DNA from 3 places in the Streptosporangium sp. NPDC000509 genome. Region 3 is predicted to be linked to each of the others. Evidence: riboswitches for the same ligand, from Rfam matches in the RefSeq annotation. Region 3 holds a riboswitch; each other region holds the start of a gene.
The links. Region 3 has a riboswitch for cyclic di-AMP ahead of ACFY3D_RS11300 (NlpC/P60 family protein). Riboswitches for the same ligand answer to the same signal wherever they lie in the genome.

Region 1: linked by a shared signal. The riboswitch ahead of ACFY3D_RS23770 (CHAP domain-containing protein) and the one ahead of ACFY3D_RS11300 (NlpC/P60 family protein) in region 3 are both predicted to bind cyclic di-AMP.
Region 2: linked by a shared signal. The riboswitch ahead of ACFY3D_RS02095 (C40 family peptidase) and the one ahead of ACFY3D_RS11300 (NlpC/P60 family protein) in region 3 are both predicted to bind cyclic di-AMP.

The regions. Positions count from the first base shown of each region.
Region 1 covers NZ_JBIAYX010000013.1:36,540-39,806, reverse strand. The annotation lists gene ACFY3D_RS23775 (hypothetical protein) at 1-632, opposite strand, end outside; cyclic di-AMP (ydaO/yuaA leader) riboswitch at 1,361-1,499, shown strand; gene ACFY3D_RS23770 (CHAP domain-containing protein) at 1,518-2,213, shown strand; gene ACFY3D_RS23765 (extracellular solute-binding protein) at 2,643-3,267, shown strand, end outside.
Region 2 covers NZ_JBIAYX010000001.1:532,544-535,810, forward strand. The annotation lists gene ACFY3D_RS02085 (M48 family metallopeptidase) at 1-148, opposite strand, end outside; gene ACFY3D_RS02090 (hypothetical protein) at 145-993, opposite strand; gene ACFY3D_RS02095 (C40 family peptidase) at 1,288-1,860, opposite strand; cyclic di-AMP (ydaO/yuaA leader) riboswitch at 1,943-2,102, opposite strand; gene ACFY3D_RS02100 (class I SAM-dependent methyltransferase) at 2,440-3,138, opposite strand.
Region 3 covers NZ_JBIAYX010000005.1:122,100-125,366, forward strand. The annotation lists gene ACFY3D_RS11295 (LuxR C-terminal-related transcriptional regulator) at 379-579, shown strand; gene ACFY3D_RS11300 (NlpC/P60 family protein) at 659-1,708, opposite strand; cyclic di-AMP (ydaO/yuaA leader) riboswitch at 1,714-1,861, opposite strand; gene ACFY3D_RS11305 (amino-acid N-acetyltransferase) at 2,322-2,891, shown strand; gene ACFY3D_RS11310 (RDD family protein) at 3,120-3,267, shown strand, end outside.

The DNA.
Region 1 (3,267 bases), on a different contig from region 3:
GCGGGGCGGGGCCTTCGCAGCGGCTGGGATCGCAACCAGGCGAAGTCGTGGGTGACCAGCTCGACTCCCCTGGCACGTACGGCCTTCGCCAGGTCGGAGGGCACCGGCAGCGCGGTGAAGATCGACAACCGCCCCGCGCGGGCGGCGGCGCGCAGCCTGAGCCCGGCCGCCGTGGCGAGGACGGTCCTGAGCCTTCCCGTCTTCCCCCTCGCCCTCAGCAGGGGCGTTCCCGTCCTGCCGGTGAGCAGTTCCAGGAGCCTGATGGTGGCGAGCCCGTCGTCGACGATCACGATCCGGCCGGGGGACGCGGTGAGCCAGCGGAACTGGACCTTGCCGGAGAAGGCGTCGCCCACCGCCCAGGTCTCCCCCCGGCGCGGCCGGGGCATGTCCGGGCGCGCCGGGGTGAGCTCAAGCCCTCTCGGCAGGGTGAGGCGGCCGAGTTCGCGGCCTGTCACGGCCAGCGGGCGGAGTTTCGCCCGGGGGACGAGATGGCTGCGAGCGCCGAGCAGCCCGGCATGGTGGGCCTCCACCGCGCAGAGCATCTGCAGCGGGGATTCCACCCAGGCGATGGCCGAATCCTGCTCCCGCGCGTGGTCTCGACCGTCCTCCACGCCGGGCGATGACCCGTTCACGACTGGCACAACCTAACCCGGTGGCCTTAAGGAGCAGGGAACTGCGGGTGAACAACCGACCACGCGAGATTGCAGATGATCTCTCTGGTCTTTACCTCTCCGCCGCCACCGTCCGAGATCGGATACGACCGGATGTCCGTCGGGCGGGCCGGCGTCGGCGGGGCCACGACGATTCATCGTCGCGGGCCGGGCGGGGAGGCGCCGGCCGTGGACCCCGATCATCTGGAGGCCGCGAGAACCTCCTCGGACATGGTCGTGAGCCGCCGGGTCCCGTGCGCGCTCTCCGGCACTTCCATGGGAGAACTCCTACCATCCGCATACTTTTTACCATCGAATACTTGTTCTAAAAAATGGTGATTATACGATCTTCGACGGAGGGTCTCCCCTCGCGCGATAGCACACCCTGGCCGACGCCTCGCGGACGGGTCGGGAAAACCCGGATCGCCGTGAAAGTGGGGGATCCCGGACGTCCCTCCACCCCCGGAGGGAGGTGCGCCCGGCGCCGGAGGGACGTGATCGACTCCTCTCTCCCTCGCCAGGCGGCACCCCGCCGTACCCCCTCATTTGGGACGTATTACCAAGTCAGAGCAATGTGTCCCACTTGTAATCGTCTGCCGGGTTGTCGTACGTTCGTCCTGTTCATGGCAATTGTCTAGGTCTATACAGATCTGTGCATTGCCGTCACATTGCCCGACCGCGCTCCACCCGGCGGAACCTTCCGCCGTCGGTGAGCACGGCCGCCGAATCCGCGAAGTCTGCGGAACCGGGGAACCACGTTCCTGGGGTGAATCAACGCACTCATGCGTCGTAGGGCACTTCCCAGCCCGAACCCGTCAGCTAACCCGGTAGGCGGTATGGAAGCGAAGCAAGGAGTCGAACCCCCGCATGACCAAGCATCGCCTCACCTCCACCCCCCGCGCCGTCTGCGCCGTCCTGGGCGCCTGCGCCGTCCTCGCGACGGGCACCACCGGCGCGGCTCTGGCCGACAGCCACGGCGTCGTGAACGCACCGCCCGCCGACACCCGCGCGCAGGACGCCGGGGCCGCGAAGACCTCCCTGCAGGTCATCGCCGAGAGCCTTCCCAAGGTCTCCGCCGCACAGATCCTGGACATCGCCTCCAAGCAGATCGGTGTCCGCGAGAACGCCCAGGGCGGTGGAACCAAGTTCCAGTCCTGGTACGTTTCGAGCCCTCGCGCCAAGGAGACCATGGCCCGCGACGGCGGCAAGAGCGTGTACGAGTACGCCAACGCCCCCTGGTGCGCGATGTTCGTCTCCTGGGTCGGCGAGACGGCCGGCATCCGCCCCACGATGGGCTGGGACGCCTACACCGTCACCCACGCCAAGTGGTTCAAGAACAACGGACACTGGGGCACCGTCCCCACTCCCGGCGCCGTCGTCTACTTCGACTGGGCCGGCGGCAAGAGCATCGAGGGCATCGACCACGTCGGCTTCGTGAAGAAGGACAACGGGAACGGCACGATCACCACGATCGAGGGCAACACCGGCAACGGCGTCGTCGAGGAGCGCGTCAGGCCCGTCTCCCAGGTCGTCGGTTACGGCTACCCGGTCTACTCGGACTGACCTCCGGCCACCCCGGCCCCCGCCGGTGAACGCGGACCGGTCATCACACTCCCAGGGGCACCGCTCGTTCGAGCGGTGCCCCTGACGATATTCCATATTCCACCCCGCCCGCCCCTCCCTCTCCCCTCCGCGAGCCCCGCACGGCCACGAAATGCCCCAACTGGTATGCCCGTGAGGTGGGAGCGCTCCCAATCACCCTTGTGGGAGGTATGTCAACCTTTCACACCAAAAGTCCCACCTAAAGCGGCTGGATGTAACGGTTGAGTTTCGGCATATTGACGTCCTGGTTGCCCATCGTCCACTCTTCGTGGGAGCGCTCCCAAAAGCACATTGAGGAACGATCTCGTCGCGACGACCGCGTTTGTCGGGGACCGGTTCGCGATGTCGCCTCCCAATGAAGTTCGGGCGACCACCTGAGAGGGGTCCGGAATGTTGAACAACAAGCGACACGGCAAGCTCGCCGCCGTCGCGGTCATGGCGGCCACCGCCCTGGCCATCACGTCATGCAGCTCCAGCGAGCCGGCGGCACCCGCCGCGGAGGGCGGTTCCTCCGCCCCGGCCGAGCCGGTAACCATCACCGTGCACACCTTCGGTGGCGGTGAGAACTTCGGCTACGACAAGGCCGTGGAGACGTGGAACGCGGCGAACCCGAACATCCAGGTCAAGTACCAGAACCTGACCGACCGTTTCGAGGACGTCTACCTCCCGCAGCTGCTCCAGCGCCTGCAGGCGGGCAGCGGCGCGGCCGACATCATCGCCCTGGACGAGGGCGCGATGGGTCTCATGAAGGCCCGCCCGCAGTTCTTCACCGACCTCGCCGAGTACGGGCTGGACAGCCGTAAGGCCGACTTCCCCGCAGCGAAGTGGGACAACGGCATCAACGCCGACAACAAGCTCTTCGCCCTGGGCACCGACATCGGTGGCATGACCATGTGCTACCGCAAGGACCTGTTCGAGAAGGCGGGCCTGCCCACCGACCGCGAGGAGGTCGGCAAGCTCTGGCCGGACTGGAACGCCTTCAAGGCGATCGGTGAGAAGTTCAAGGCCGCCAACC
Region 2 (3,267 bases), on a different contig from region 3:
GATCGGGGGTGACGGGCGGAGCTCCGTCGGGCAGCACCCTCCAGGGCGTGGTGAACGCCACGACCGCCAGCGTGACCGCCCCCAGGCCGGCCGTCGCCCATCCCGCCGACCGCACGCCCGAGGGCGCGTCCTTCGTGCTCAGCGTCACGTGAGTTCCTTCCCGAGGTAGTCGCGCCAGGATGCGGTGAACTCGGCCGGCGACAGGCCGAGCGCGCTCCCGACATCGCTACCGTAGAGCCTCACCAGCGCCTTCTCCCCGAAGCGCTCCGCGACGAACCGGCAGGCGAGCCACGCCTCCTCGTACGCCTGCGCGAGCCTCGGCGCCCCGGGAGCGAAGTCGGCCGGTCCCGGCAGGCGCTCGGGCAGGACGCCCGCGCGCACCTCGGCGGCCAGCTCGGCGGCGGCCGTGCGCACCGCGATCCCGGCGTCGCGGTAGCCCACGTAGTCGGCGAAGCCCTCCGACAGCCACATCGGCACCCGGCCACCACGGCTCGCGCCGGTGGCCACGTGGGCGAGCTCGTGGGTGATCACCACGTCCCTGCCGGTCTCGGTGAGCCTGGCGTATCCCGAGGGCAGGACGATCACCCGGTCCGCGGTCGCCATCGCGGCCAGGCCGCGGGTGCTGCCGGCTCCGGCGAGCGTCGCGGCCTCGGCGTCGCCGGCGGGAAAGAGGATCACCGCGGAGACCGGCCCCCAGATCTCCGCGATCGTCGCGCGGGCGCGGTCGGCCCTCGCCGCCAGATCCCGCAGGACGGCGTCGGGGACGCCGTGGCCGATCACGAGGGAGTGCTCGCCCCTGACGGTGACGGCGGCACCCGGCCACAGGTCGCGGAGGTCGCTCGGGTCCCGGAGGAGGCGCCGGGCGTCGTACGGGCCGTGCGGGAGGAGCGGGGCGGCTCCGGCCAGGAGGGGGCCCGTCCCGGCGAACGGACCGGCGCTCATCAGCGCCAGCATCCCGGCGAGCACGGCGCGGCGCCCTTTCGGGACGGACATACGAGCCGATGGTACTTGACCGGCATCTCGACCGGCATGGAGCGGCCCCGGCCCTCCTGGTGGAGGGCCGGGGCCGCTTTTCCGTGCTCGGGCGTGTGCTTTCGGCACGTGCTTTCGACGCGCCTCCGGCATGTGCCCGGACGCGGGCTCGGGCTCCCGTACTCGGGCGCGGTGCTCAGGCACCGTGCTCGGGTCCGGCGCTCGGGCTCGGGGTCGGATCCGGCGCTCGGGTTCGGGTTCGGGTCTCGGGAGCCGCGCTCGACGCGGTCCCGGGTCCCCCACCCGGGCGCGGGCTCAGGCTCCGGGCCGTACCGCTCCGGCGAAGGAGGACTTGTAGTAGCCCGCCAGCTTCACGACACGAACCGTCTTGCCACTGCTCGGCGAGTGGACCATCCTGCCCTTGCCGACGTACATGCCGACGTGGCCCTTCCCGCTGAAGAACATCAGGTCACCGGGGCGCAGCTTGCTCCACGAGACCTTCTTCTTGATCGCCCTGTACTGGCTGTGCGTGACCCTGGGGAGGGACACACCCGCCTTCTTCCAGGCGTACCGGACGAGCCCCGAGCAGTCGAACGCTCCGGGCCCGGAGGCTCCCCAGCGGTAAGGGGTGCCGATCTGCTTCTTGGCCGTCGAGACCGCCTTACCGGCCCGTACCTTCTGTCGTGCCGCCTTGCTCATCTTGGCCTTGGCCTTCACCTTGGCCTTCGCCGTGGCTGTGGCCGAGGCCGAGGCCTGAGTGACGGTCTTGGTGGTGCTTTCGGTCTTCTCAGAGACGCCGGCCGCGCCGTTGACCAGGATCTCGGGGGGACCGTCCGCCGCCTGCGCCGCCGTGGGCCCGAGGGTGACCGCTCCGGCTGAGGCGGTCAACGTGAGGGCGATACCGCCGAGGGAAAGGCGGAAAAGGCGCGACAGACGAGGGTTGTGCAGGGTGCTGGACAGGATTTCTCCTTGAGGCTTCCACTGATGCCTACCGGGTTAGCTGACGGATTCGGGCTTGGAAGATGCCCTACGGCATAAACATGCCGATTCACCCCTGGCCGCAGCGTGCTGGGCCTTTTGGGTCCCCGGTTCCATACCTCCTGGCTGCATGGATTCGGCGGGCCGCCGTAATGATCTCCACCCCCGACCGGGGGCACGGCGGCCGACTGGATTCTTATAAGGGAACCGGCCCGAAGACCGACATTCGCCGCGACGGCGTGGCTCGCACGTCGCGACGCCAGAAGTTACCCCGATCCCCAACGTTCGGCAAAGCATTCCCCAAATCCGGGAGAGCCGGCACCCATCTTGATCTTCCCGTTATCCCTGCTTAATGGCTATTTATGCTAATGAGATATGACTCTCGTCACATCTTTCACATCAAGCCGGACAGATCACGGTTTCGTAATGTTCGTCACACTCGTTGCGATCCGGTGAGGATGGATCGTTCCCGGGCGGTCGCGGACGCTCTCAGCGTCTGACACAGGTGTAGGCCCCGTAGATCGACTGCTGGAAGTCCGCCTCGACGATCTCGAAGCCGGCGGCGTCGAGCATCGGTTCGAGCAGCCATCTGAAGGTGCTGTACTCGGTGCGCAGATGCTCGGCGTAGTCCTCCCGTGTGTAGCCGAGCGCGGGGTCGTCCGCCGCGCCGTCGAGCCAGCGGCCGAACACGGCGTCGGCCTCGTCCGGCCGGAAGTCGAAGATCAGGTCACGCAGGCGCAGGACGCCCCCCGGCCGTACGATCCGCGCGACGCGGTCGAGCGCGACGGCCTTCCAGAGGTCGGGGAGCTGATGGAGTGCGTGGCGGGTGTAGACCGCGTCGGCGGGCGGCCCGGTGTGCTCGTAGGACAGGAAGCCCGCCCGCACGCACTCAACGGCGGAGAGCCCGTTCTCGGCGGCACGGGCGGCCAGGAAGTCGTGCATCGCCGGGGAGACGTCCACCGCCACCACCCGCGAGAACCGCCGCGCCGCGGCCAGGGCGAACTGTCCGGTCCCCGCGCCGAACTCCACCACCGTCGCGCTCTCCCCCACGCCGTGCCTCGCGAGCACGGCGAGGTCCTCTTCGGGGTCGGGCCTGCCCTGCTTCCGGTCGAACCCGGCGACGAACGCGGCGTCGAGGTGCTCAGGTCCGGCGTACGCGAGCTCGTCGGGTATCCATGGTTTGATCATGTTCCGATGCTCGCAGCAGCACCGCGCCCGGCACATCCGGTTTTTCCGGCACCTCACCCGGCGCGGGAGCCGCGCCGTCGCCTCGCAGGCCACTGCGGACGGAGCCGCCGTGGAGCCGCTGAGCCACAG
Region 3 (3,267 bases):
CCGAGAAATGCGGGCAGTCCGGATCTCCGGAGGACCCGCTCCGGCGCGCCCGGCGGGGCGAGGGCTCCCGCGAAACCTTGTTCTGCCAGGACTTCGATCACCGCAGCCAGGGGTGCCTGCCGGCTCGTGCTCGGGATGGGTCATGACATAGCCGCAAAGGCACTGACATATCATGAGTACTTCATGTAGCGCCTACTATGTCAATACTGGACGCGCGCTATGAAGAGCGGAACTTGACGACCTTTGAACAAGGCGTTTACCGTTCCTGGCGGACGGTATTCATTTCCGGCGTCTCGCACCCGGTTTCCAGAGTGGGGGGAGTGACTCTTGATGGCATATCCAGAAGTGGATTCACGCCATGGCGACAGCCCCCTGGGCATGAGCGATATCGGTCTCAGCGATGACGACCTCGTGCTGCTGGCTGAGCTCGCCAAGGGTGTCACGGTCGATCGGGTGGGGCGTCGCCTCGACATCAGCGGGCGGACCGTCAGGCGCAGGCTGAGAGGCATCTGCGACCGCATCGGTGTCGCCACGGCGATCGAGGCCGTCGCCTGGGCCGCACGCCGTCGCCTGATCTGACACGGCACCGCACGCGTGCCCGGCAGGTCGGGCCGGGCACGCGTGCGGGCAGGACAGGGTGGGGCGGGGTGGGGCACGCTCAGGCGGCGATGCGGACGCCTCCGACGAAGGGCCGGTTGTCGATCGTGGTGATGTGGACGACGTCACCCGTCCGGGGCGCGTGGACCATCAGGCCCGCGCCGATGTAGATCCCGACATGGTGCAGGTCGCTGTAGAAGAAGACCAGGTCTCCGGGGCGTAGCTCTTTCCTGGAGACGTGGGTGCCGGCGGTCCACTGGTCGCCGGTGTAGTGCGGCAGGCTGATGCCGACCTTCTGGTAGGCCCACATGACCAGCCCGGAGCAGTCGAAGGAGTTGGGACCCTCGGCGCCCCAGACGTACGGCTTGAGCTGCTGGGTGAGCGCCCAGCGGGTCGCCTCCGCGGCCTTGCCGCTGCCCACGATGGGCACGTTGGTCTTCACCCGGGCGCCCCTGTTGCCGACGGCCCTGGCACGCACCTCGCTGAACAGGTCGCTCTCGACCCGCGCGACCAGACGCTCGATCTTGGTCCGATTGCCGTCGATCTCCACCAGGAGCTTCTTGACCTCCGCCGTCCTCGCCTTGGCGCCGGCCTTCGCCCGCTCGGCGGTCTCGATCGCCCGGGCGACCTGGGCGACCTCCTCGCTCTGCTGCTGCTGGAGCGCGTAGTTGGTGGTGGCCTGATCGAGGAAGGTGTCGGGGTCCGTCGCCTGTGTGAAGGCGAGTCCGGAGTTCAGGCCGCCCGACATGTAGGTGCTCTGCGCCAGGAGGGTGGCCTTGGTGCGACGGGAGGCCAGCTCCGACTCGCTCGACGCGAGGATCTTCTCGGCGCTCTCCGCGGCCCGCTGGGCCTGCCTGAGCTTGACCCGCTCGCCGTTGTACCGCTCGGCGAGGACGCCGATCTCCTCGTGCAGTTTCTCGGCCTGCTTGGCCAGCTGCTGGAGGCTGGGTTCGGGGTCGGCGGTGGCCGCGACCGTCGGTGTGCCGAGAGTGAGGGTGGCGAATGCCAGGCCGATCACCGCCATGCGGCGGCGCAGCCCGCGCGGCGCGCGTTCTCGACGGCGGGCGTCGTCGCCCGCGTTCTTTCCTCCGCGGTCGCGCTCGCGCTTCACCAACGGGCTCCTCTCCTCGGCCGCCTACCGGGTTAGCTGACGGGTTCGGGCCGGAGGCAGCCCTACCGAGTGCGCCGTTGGCACTCGGATTCACCCCCAAGGACGTGGTGGGTCCCCGGTTCCCCGTGGTGAGGGATTCGGCGGGTCAGGCTTTTACGTCTCTGACATCGAGCACGGAGATTAGTGCACCCGTGGTTCCTGCTCAACCAGAACTGCGAATTCAGTGGAGGTTCCGCAACTGAAGTGTCACGGAAAGATCACATGTCAATATGATCAACATGGCCATTACGCTGCCTTTACCTCCCCGGCGGGGGTGTGGGGAAGGTCTTCCCAGGTCCGGGACCGTACCAAAGGTGAGTTGTGGCACACGTGAGATGCCGCGCGCCCAGTGTGGTAAAGCGATTACCGGCGGTCATGTGAGGGGGGTGTGCCGCGAGTTAAGGAGGAGCCGTAATTGAAGACCGGTGAGGACGTACGCTGAACGGTCATGGAGCAGCTTGCTGAGCATTCTCCCGTGCCGGTCGTGCGCACCCCGGGCGGCGGGGAGCGACGCGCGGGACCCGAGGGGGCGGAGCCTGACCCGCCCCTGCCCGAGGCGGCCGAGGTCGCGGAGATCGTCAAGGCCACAGGGGCCCCAGGGGTCGCCGAGGTCTCGGTCCGTCGTGCCCGGACCCCGGACGTCCGCGCGATCAGGCGGCTCGTCGACACCTACGGCGGCGTCGGCCCCCGCCTGCTGGAGAAGGCCACCGTCACCCTGTACGAGGACGTTCAGGAGTTCTGGGTCGCCACCGACAAGGAGGGGGCGGTCATCGGCTGCGGGGCTCTCCACGTCCTCTGGGAGGATCTGGCCGAGATCCGCACCGTGGCCGTCGATCCGACCCGTCGCGGGATGGGAATCGGCCACCGGATCGTCTCCGCCCTCATTCGCACGGCCGCGGAGCTGGGCCTGCGCCGGGTCTTCTGTCTCACCTTCGAGGTCGACTTCTTCGCCAGGCACGGTTTCCGCGAGATCCAGGGCACGCCCGTCGCCCCCGCGGTCTACGCGGAGCTTCTCGCCTCCTACGACGAGGGCGTGGCGGAGTTTCTCGATCTGGAGCACGTCAAGCCCAACACCTTGGGAAACACCCGGATGTTGCTCCACCTGACACGTGAGCCCGACTGTGATGACTTTGGAGCTGACTGATCGGAAAGGTGACTGTCGATACCTATGTCGATACCTTGTGCAGCAGCAAGCATGTGCGTCTGACATTTGCCACATGCGCAGTCTAAGTGAGGTGACGCGGTGAGCACCGGACAGCCGCCGTATCCACAGGATGATCCCGACCGCGATCGCACACCGTCGGGACACCCGGATTACGGACAGCACAACGCGGGTCGAGCCGCTGGCGAACTCGATCCCGACGTAACGGTTATGGGATATCGGTCGGAGGCCTCACAGCCGAACACCGGCCCAGGACAGAGCCAGCCCGGCTACGGTCAGGGTTACGGGCAGCAGGGCTACGGCCAGCAGCCCGGTTACGGTCAGCAGGGTTACGGCCAGCAGTCCGACTACGGGCAGC